Regions from separate parts of the Quadrisphaera sp. KR29 genome, predicted to be linked through region 1. Evidence: riboswitches for the same ligand, from Rfam matches in the RefSeq annotation. Region 1 holds a riboswitch; each other region holds the start of a gene.
What was found. Region 1 has a riboswitch for S-adenosylmethionine ahead of ACUN9U_RS15245 (MetQ/NlpA family ABC transporter substrate-binding protein). Riboswitches for the same ligand answer to the same signal wherever they lie in the genome.
Positions count from the first base shown of each region.

Region 2: another riboswitch for S-adenosylmethionine. It lies ahead of ACUN9U_RS08885 (bifunctional o-acetylhomoserine/o-acetylserine sulfhydrylase); the one in region 1 lies ahead of ACUN9U_RS15245 (MetQ/NlpA family ABC transporter substrate-binding protein).
Region 3: another riboswitch for S-adenosylmethionine. It lies ahead of ACUN9U_RS08405 (putative leader peptide); the one in region 1 lies ahead of ACUN9U_RS15245 (MetQ/NlpA family ABC transporter substrate-binding protein).
Region 4: another riboswitch for S-adenosylmethionine. It lies ahead of ACUN9U_RS12000 (O-acetylhomoserine aminocarboxypropyltransferase/cysteine synthase family protein); the one in region 1 lies ahead of ACUN9U_RS15245 (MetQ/NlpA family ABC transporter substrate-binding protein).

Region 1 is NZ_JBQXXG010000018.1:58,336-60,522, reverse strand. It holds gene ACUN9U_RS15250 (methyl-accepting chemotaxis protein) at 1-1,084, shown strand, start outside; SAM riboswitch class IV at 1,244-1,353, shown strand; gene ACUN9U_RS15245 (MetQ/NlpA family ABC transporter substrate-binding protein) at 1,483-2,187, shown strand, end outside.
Region 2 is NZ_JBQXXG010000007.1:190,895-193,081, forward strand. It holds gene ACUN9U_RS08885 (bifunctional o-acetylhomoserine/o-acetylserine sulfhydrylase) at 1-1,094, opposite strand, end outside; SAM riboswitch class IV at 1,152-1,267, opposite strand; gene ACUN9U_RS08890 (DUF4192 family protein) at 1,345-2,187, opposite strand, start outside.
Region 3 is NZ_JBQXXG010000007.1:76,732-78,918, reverse strand. It holds gene ACUN9U_RS08410 (MetQ/NlpA family ABC transporter substrate-binding protein) at 1-483, opposite strand, end outside; gene ACUN9U_RS08405 (putative leader peptide) at 909-1,013, opposite strand; SAM riboswitch class IV at 1,056-1,165, opposite strand; gene ACUN9U_RS08400 (OsmC family protein) at 1,320-1,787, shown strand; gene ACUN9U_RS08395 (beta-class carbonic anhydrase) at 1,946-2,187, shown strand, end outside.
Region 4 is NZ_JBQXXG010000012.1:11,208-13,394, forward strand. It holds gene ACUN9U_RS11995 (OsmC family protein) at 17-481, shown strand; SAM riboswitch class I at 536-634, shown strand; gene ACUN9U_RS12000 (O-acetylhomoserine aminocarboxypropyltransferase/cysteine synthase family protein) at 831-2,187, shown strand, end outside.

The sequences.
Region 1 (2,187 bases):
CTTCGACGGGCGCGAGGAGAAGTGGGCCGCCATCTCCCGCATCGCCTCGCAGGTGGTCATCAGCGTGCGGGCCCGCGCGGCCACCGCCGAGGTCCTCCAGGACCGCGAGGCGGTGACCACCGTCGTGACCGCCGTCAACACGGCCACGACCCGCGAGCAGGTGCTCAGCTCGGCGCTGGACTCCGTGCGCTCGGCTTTCGGGTGGGCCTACGGCTCCTACTGGGCCATGGCCGAGGACGAGCCCGTGCTGCGCTTCGTCCAGGAGTCCGGGTCGGCCGGCGAGGAGTTCCGCAGGGTCACGCTGGCGGCCTCCTTCGCCGAGGGCGTGGGCCTGTCGGGCCGGGCCTGGCGGGCGCGCGACCTGGTGGCGGTGGAGGACCTCGGGGAGCTCAAGGACTGCGTGCGGGCGCCCGCCGCCCAGCGCGCCGGGGTCCGCTCCGGCGTCTGCTTCCCCGTCATCACCGCAGGCAGCGTCGTCGGCACCATGGACTTCTTCACCACCACGACGACGACGCTGTCCGCCTCCCGCGAGGCGGCGCTGCGCCAGGTCGCCGACATCGTCTCGCTGCGCCTGGAGTCCCTCCAGCGCTCCGAGGACGACGCCGCCGCCGCCAGCGCCCTGTTCGACACCGTCTCGCGCCTGCGGTCGGCCTCCGAGGACGCCGCCCGGGTGGGGCAGGCGGGCGCGGCGCAGGCCCAGGCCGTGGAGGCCGAGGTCGCCGCGCTGAGCGCCGCGTCCGCGGCCATCGGCGACATCATCAAGGTGATCTCCTCCATCGCCGCCCAGACCAACCTCCTGGCGCTCAACGCCACCATCGAGGCCGCCCGCGCCGGGGAGGCCGGCCGCGGCTTCGCCGTGGTGGCGGGCGAGGTCAAGGAGCTGGCGCGCGCCACCGCCGAGGCCACCGAGCAGGTGGCCCAGCGGATCGCCGACATCCAGCGCTCCTCGGAGTCCGTCGCGGAGGGCATCACCACCGCCGCGGCCACCATCGGCCAGCTCGACGCCGTCCAGGCGCGCACCTCCGACGTGCTGGCCGAGCAGGCCTCCATGGCCGGCGCCTTCCAGGCTGGTCAGCGCCGCTGAGACCCGGGGCACCCGCACCCGGCTCCCCCCACCGCCCGCCCCTGGCTCTCTCCCACCGCCCGCCACGCCGCCCGTCCCGCCGTCGCGGGGCGGGCGGTCCGCGTGCGCCGCGCACCCCGGTTTGACGCCCGCCGGACGGCGTCCGTACCGTCTGGACCAGGTCACGAGCGACAGCGCGAAGCCCTGGCTGGCTGTCCGGCAACCCTCCTCCGCGGCGGGGTGCTCCAGGTGACGACCCGGCCGTGCGACCAGCACGGCAAGAGCGGACCCGCCCGAGGAGACGTCGTGAGGACACCACCGCCTGCGCCGCGCGCACGGCGCTGTCCCCGCTGACCCCCTCCCCGGCCCCCCGCCGCGCCCGCGCACGGCACCACGTCCCACGCACCCCAGGGAGAGCCATGTCCAGCCCCGCCCCCAGCAGCAGCGGCCCCGCCCTGCCCGACAAGCCGAAGCGGAAGGCGCCGGTCGCGGCGATCGCTGCGGCCGCCGTCGTCCTGCTCCTCCTCGTGGGCGGGGGTGTCTGGCTCGCGAACCGCGGCGGCGACGACGCGCCCGCCGCGGCTGCTGGTGGCGGCGCCAGCTCGACGGGGGAGTACCGCAGCAGCGTGAAGATCGGCGTCTCCGACAGCGCCCTGCCGTACTGGGAGACCTACACGGAGCTGGCGGAGAGCGAGCTGGGGGTCGACGTCGAGCTGGTGAACTTCTCCGACTACAGCCTGCCGAACCCGGCGCTGAGCCAGAGCCAGGTCGACCTCAACCAGTTCCAGCACATCCAGTACCTGGCCAACTACAACGTCACCTCCGGTGACGACATCGAGCCCGTCGGTGCGACCGCCGTGTACCCCCTGCCGCTGTACTCGACCACGGTGAGCGACGTCGCGGCGCTGCCGCAGGGCGCCGTCGTCGCCGTCCCGGACGACGCCATCAACGAGGCACGCGCCCTGCTGCTCCTGCAGTCGGCCGGCCTGGTGCAGCTGGACGGCGGCGGGACCGCCTTCTCCTCGGTCGACGACATCACGAGCGCGAAGGTCGAGGTCACGCCGATCTCCGCCGACCAGACCGCCCGCGCCCTCCAGAGCGGCTCCGCGGCAGCCGCCGTCGTC
Region 2 (2,187 bases), on a different contig from region 1:
AACCGGCGCCCGGCCTCGGCGCCGCCGTCGATCTCGAAGGCGACCACCGCGCCGACGCCGCGCGGCAGCAGCCGCTGGGCCCGCTCGTACCAGGGGCTGGAGGGCAGGCCGGCGTAGGAGACCGAGAGCACCTCCGGGCGCTCCTCGAGCCAGTGCGCCACGCGGGTGGCGTTGGCCACGTGCCGCTCCATGCGCAGGCTGAGGGTCTCCAGGCCCTGGGCGATGAGGAAGCTGTTGAAGGGGGCCAGCGACGCGCCGAGGTCGCGCAGCAGCTGCACACGCGCCTTGAGGACGTAGGACAGGTTGGCCCCCAGGGGGCTGCCGACCCCGAGGTCGCGGGCGTAGACGAGGCCGTTGTAGCTGTCGTCGGGGGTGGTGAAGCCGGGGAACCGCTCGCCCTGGCCGTAGTCGAAGCGCCCGCCGTCGACGATGACGCCGGCGATGGCCGTGCCGTGGCCGCCGAGGTACTTCGTCGCCGAGTGCACCACGACGTCGGCGCCGTGCTCGAGCGGGCGCAGCAGGTACGGGGTGGCCACGGTGTTGTCGACGACGAGCGGCACGCCCACCTCGTGCGCGACGCCGGAGACGCCCGCGATGTCGAGCACGTGCGAGCGGGGGTTGGAGACCGTCTCCGCGAAGAACGCCTTCGTCCGCGGCGTGGCCGCGGCCCGCCAGGCCTCCAGGTCGTCGGGGTCCTCCACGAAGGTCACCTGGACGCCCAGCTTGGGCAGGCTCCGCTTCAGGAGGTTGTAGGTGCCGCCGTACAGGGCCGCGCTGGCCACCACGTGGTCGCCGGCCTCGGCGACGTTGAGCAGCGCGAGGGTCTCGGCGGCCTGCCCCGAGGAGACCGCCAGCGCGCCCACGCCGCCCTCGAGGGCGTTGACGCGCTGCTCGACCACGTCGGTGGTCGGGTTCATGATCCGGGTGTAGATGTTGCCGAACTTCTTCAGGGCGAACAGGTCCGCGGCGTCCGCGGCGTCGTCGAAGACGTACGACGTGGTGGAGTAGATCGGCAGCGCCCGCGCGCCGGTGGCGCTGTCGGCCGTCTGGCCGGCGTGGATCTGCTTCGTCTCGAAGGACCAGCCGTCGTTCACAGGAGTCTCCCCGACCTCAGGGCCAGGGCGCGGCGGCCCAGCGGTCCGCCGGGCCGTGGCCCGCGCTTGCCGCAGCCCCGGACGGGGAGCGACCGGGTCATCACCCGGGGCACCCCACCGCGGGCGGGGGTTGCCGGCCAGCGAGCCGGGGCTTCGCGCTGGCGCTCATGACCTGCTCGGAGGATAGGCAGGCCCGCAGCGGGCCTCCACCTCGTCTCAGCATGTGGACGCCTCTGGGTGCCCCGGCAGCTCACCACCGCCCGTCCGGCCCTCCTGCCGGCCCCAGCGCCGGCTCCCGGCCCGGTGGGGGCAGGCCCACGCTGACCGCCTGCAGCACCAGCGCGGACAGGGAGTGGGCGGGGTCCAGCTCGAGCGCCGCCTGCGCCCACACGCCCGCCGCCGGTGACGCCCCGGTGCACCAGGCCACGTAGGCGGCGCAGCCGGTCGCCGCGGCCCGCCAGCGCGCCGGAGCCCGGCGGGCCAGCTGCTGGAGCACCGCGAGCGCGGCGCCGGGGTCCGCCGCGGGCGCCAGCGCACCGGCGAGCTCGGGCAGCGCCTGCGGGACGGCCACCGCGAGCAGCTGGTCGCGCAGCGGCAGCCGGCGCAGCGCGGCCAGCAGCACCGCGACCTCCGCGGGGGCCAGCCGCAGGCCCGCGCCGTCGCGGCGGGACTGCGCGGTGAGCAGGTCGCGCCAGTCGCGCAGCACGTCGCGCTCGGCAGGTGGCCTGCGGCGGGCGCGGGAGGCCAGGGCGGCGCCGACGGCGGCCACGTCCGCGGCGCTGCCCGGGCCGCCCTGACCGCCCGAGCCGCCCGAGCCGCCGGCGCCTGCGCCGGCTGCGGGCGGGACGGCGGCCACCGAGCGGCGCAGCCCCAGCTCCCAGCTCTCGCGGTCAGCGGGGAGGACCCTGCCCGCCAGCACCATCTCCGCCGCCACCTGCGTGGCCTCCCTGCCCTGCAGGGACCGTCCCGAGGCGGGGCAGCAGGACCGGTCGCAGGCGTAGGAGTACAGCCGTCCCCGGTGCACCAGCCACGGCTCCGGCTCGACGCCGGCGGCGGCCAGCGCGGCGCACACCAGCTCGGCGCGCGCGGACCC
Region 3 (2,187 bases), on a different contig from region 1:
GATGCCCCACTGGGTGATGACGGTGGAGAAGACCGGGGTGATGTCGGCCCCGTTCTCGCGGTTGAAGGCCGACAGGTACAGCACGTGCTGGAACGCGTTGCCGTCGACAGTCCCCGCCACCAGCTCGGTGTTCGGCAGCACCCAGTCGTCGACGTTGGTCCAGGTGAGGTCGAGGCCCTTCTCGGCGGCGACCTCCTTGATCGCGTCCTGGAACTGGGTGTCCTCGGCCACGGCGAGGTCGAGGCTGTAGCGCTCCGCGGGGGCGTCTCCGCCGGCTGCGGCGCCGGCGGCCTCGGCCGAGCCTCCCGAGGTGCTGGCGACGGCGACGCCGGTGGCGACGCCGGCCACGGCCAGGGCCCCGACCACCGCCGCGATGACGCCGTTGCGGCGCCGCTTGCCGCGGGCGGCGACGGCGGCCCGCAGGTCGCTCGGCTGCTGGTCGGAGTGCTCGGGCTGGGGCGTGGGGGTGCTGTTCGCAGACATGGGTGTCCTCCGGTGCGGGGGCGCGTCAGCGCGACGCGGGTGTGCGGTGTGGGGTGTGGGGTCTCCGGAGGCGGGGCCGCCGACGTCCGTCGGGCGGACCGTCCCCGGGGGAGTGGGCGTGAGGGGTCGCCGCTCGGACCGCTTCCAGCGGGTCCGGGCGCAGCGGCGCCCTGTCAGCGCGTGGTGGGTGCGAGCCCGTCAGCGCGCGGGAGGACGTGGCCGTTGCACGCTGGTGCCTGCTGGTCGGCCGGCCGCCGTGCCCCGGGCACGGCCGGCTCGCCGCCGGTCGAGCGGGCGCACCTGCTCAGGCAGCGGCAGCGACCGGACGCGACCAGGGTCGGGCGACGAGCTCCGGGGCTGGGACGGGGCACCCAGCCGGACGGACCGGCGGGGAGCTGTCCTCGCTCAGGACGGGGGGTCGTCGCTCAGGACGCAGGACGGTGCAGCCACGTGCAACAGGTCGCGCTCGCGGTGCGGCGCAGGTCGACGTGGCGACGTCGTGAAGCTGTCTGGCTCTGGCAAGCGATCACCGGCGAGAGGTGCACGTCGGTCCTTCAGCTCAAGGCTCCGCAGAGCCGCGCTTGCTGGACGCTCCGCCCAGCCGGGTCGTCACCTGGGGCACCCCACCGCGGAGGAGGGTTGCCGTGCAGCGAGCCAGGGCTTTCCGCTGCAACTCTTGACCTGGGAGGAACCTAGGAGGTCCCCGTCGCCTGCGTCAAGACGGCTCCCGCGCGAGCCGACCCGGGGGAGGGGAGCCGTGCGCTCGCGGCGGAGGTCGGCCTGGATCCGCGACGGGGTCTGACGGATGGTCGCCCGCGACACGTACTGTCCGCGCCATGCCCGTCAAGCAGACCGTGCCCTTCGTCCTCGACGCCGAGGGCACCGGCGTGGCCCAGCGCCTGGTGGTCGCCGGTGAGCACGAGCACGTCTTCACCGCCGACACCTACCCCTCCTTCGGCGGGCAGGACGCCGCCCCCAGCCCCCTGAGCTACCTGCTGGGAGCCCTGACCAGCTGCAACCAGGTCACCGGCAGCCTGGTCGCCTCCGGCCTGGGCATCGCCGTGGGCACCTGGTCCTTCCGCATCCAGGGCGACCTGGACCCCTCCGTCATCGCCGGCGGGGCCGAGGGCAACGCCAACTTCGAGCGCGTCTCGGTGAGGGTGGAGGTGCAGACCGACGCCTCCGAGGAGGTCTTCGAGACCTTCCAGGCGGAGACCGAGCGCCGCTGCCCGGTGACGCAGATGTTCAAGCGCAGCGGGCTCGACTACACCAGCGAGTGGGTCAAGACCCCGCTCGCGCGGTGAGCGACCCGGTGCGGATGTCCAGGCGCTCGCACGTCGACCTCCTGCGCACCGCGTCGCAGCGCTGTCGTTGACCCGGCGCCTGGATCGCTGACGACGACGGCGCCGGGGCGGCAGCGCCGCACCCACCCCCCCACCCCTGCGATGCCGGAGGTCTTCCCGTGTCCACCACCGACCAGCTGCTGCAGAACGCCCGCGCCTACGCCGACCGCTTCACCGAGGGCTCCCTGCCCCTGCCTCCCGCCCAGCACGTCGCCGTGCTGGCGTGCATGGACGCCCGCCTGGACCCCCAGGCCCTGCTGGGCCTGGAGCTCGGGGACGCCCACGTCATCCGCAACGCCGGCGGCGTCGTCACCGACGACGAGCTGCGGTCCCTGGCGATCAGCCAGCGGCTGCTGGGCAC
Region 4 (2,187 bases), on a different contig from region 1:
CAGGTATCCTCTCGCCATGCCCGTCAAGCAGACCGTGCCCTTCGTCCTCGACGCCGAGGGCACCGGTGTGGCCCAGCGCCTGGTGGTCGCCGGTGAGCACGAGCACGTCTTCACCGCCGACACCTACCCCTCCTTCGGCGGGCAGGACGCCGCCCCCAGCCCCCTGAGCTACCTGCTGGGAGCCCTGACCAGCTGCAACCAGGTCACCGGCAGCCTGGTCGCCTCCGGCCTGGGCATCGCCGTGGGCACCTGGTCCTTCCGCATCCAGGGCGACCTGGACCCCTCCGTCATCGCCGGCGGGGCCGAGGGCAACGCCAACTTCGAGCGCGTCACCGTCCAGGTGACGGTGCAGACCGACGCCTCCGAGGAGGTCTTCGAGACCTTCCAGGCGGAGACCGAGCGCCGCTGCCCGGTGACGCAGATGTTCCAGCGCAGCGGGCTGGCCTACAGCAGCTCCTGGCACCGCGCCCCGCTCGGCTGAGGGCCGTCGGCGCGCCCTGTTGACGGTCGGGGCGCGCCGCCCCTACCGTCGTCGCGACCATCCAGAGCGGCCGAGAGACGTGGCTCGTCGACGCCGCAGCAACCAGCGCAGTCCCCGGACGGCGTCAGGTGCTCCCGCCACGGCCGATGGAGGACACCGTGCGCACGTCCCGACCCGCCCCCGCTCTCCCCGGCGTCCTCACGCGGCGCCTGCACATCGACCTCGCCCCCACCGCTGGTGGCGGCTGTCGGCGCTGACCAGCGCCCCGCCAGCCCCCACCGCCCCCCGCGCCGCCCGACGACGGGCCGGCCGCGGCGCCGCCAGCAGCGGCGCGCCCGAGAGGTCCCCCATGTCCGCCCAGACCGCCCTCCCGTCCCTGCCCCAGCCCGTCCGTCCCGTCCAGCCCGCGGTGGCCCCGCCGGTGGTGCGCCCCCGCCCCTACGGCTTCACCACGCAGCAGGTGCACGCCGGTGACGCCGGGGTGCCCGGCGGTCACGGGGACCGCGTGGCGCCGATCCACGTCTCCGCCGGCTTCCGCTTCGAGGACTCCGCCTCCGCTGCCGCTCGCTTCTCGGGCGAGGAGGACGGCTTCGTCTACTCCCGGGTCGCCAACCCCACGACCGCCGCCCTCGAGCGGCGCCTCGCGGCGCTGGAGGGCGGGACCGAGGCCCTCGTGGTGGGGTCCGGCCAGGCCGCCATCACCACGGCGCTGCTGGGCCTGCTGCAGGCCGGTGACCACCTGCTGGCCTCCGACCACCTCTACGAGGGCTCGCGCGGCCTGTTCGAGGAGAACTTCGCCCGGTTCGGCATCGAGGTCGACTTCGTGCACGACCACGCCGACCCGGCCGCCTGGCGCCGCCTGCTGCGCCCGACCACGCGGGTGCTGTTCGCGGAGTCGCTGTCCAACCCCCGCAACGAGGTGCTCGACGTCGCCGCGGTGTCCGGGGTCGCCCACGCCCACGGCGTGCCGCTCGTCGTGGACAACACCCTGGCCACCCCCTACCTCCTGCGCCCCCTCGAGCACGGCGCCGACGTGGTGGTGCACTCGGCCAGCAAGTTCCTCTCCGGCCACGGCACGGCGCTCGGCGGGGTCGTCGTCGTCGGCACCGGCTTCCCGTGGCAGGGGCGCGCCCCCGGCGGGGACCTCCTGTTCCCGCAGCTGGCCGAGCCCAGCGCGGTGCTCGGCGGGCGCAGCTGGCTGGACCTGCACGGGGAGCGCGCCTACGCCGAGCACGCGCGCCACGCGGTCGCGGCGCGCTTCGGCCCCGTCCTGTCCCCCTTCAACGCCTTCCTCGTGCAGCAGGGGGTGGAGACGCTGTCGCTGCGGGTGGCGCAGCACTGCCGGAGCGCCGCGCTGCTGGCCAGCTGGCTGGAGCGCCACCCGGCCGTCGCCGGGGTCGACCACGCCAGCCTGGCCTCCAGCCCCTCGCACCTGCGCGCCCGCCGCTACCTGCCCCGCGGCTCGGGGTCGGTGCTGGCGGTGACGCTGCGCGGGGGAGCGCCGGCGGCCCGGCGCTTCATCGAGTCGCTGCAGCTGTTCAGCCACATGACCCACCTGGGCGACGTGCGCTCCCTGGTGGTGCACCCGGCCTCCACCACCCACGCCCACCGCACGCCGGCCCAGCGCGAGCGCGCCGGCGTGCACCCCGGCACCGTGCGCCTGTCGGTGGGCATCGAGGACGTCGAGGACCTGCAGGCCGACCTGC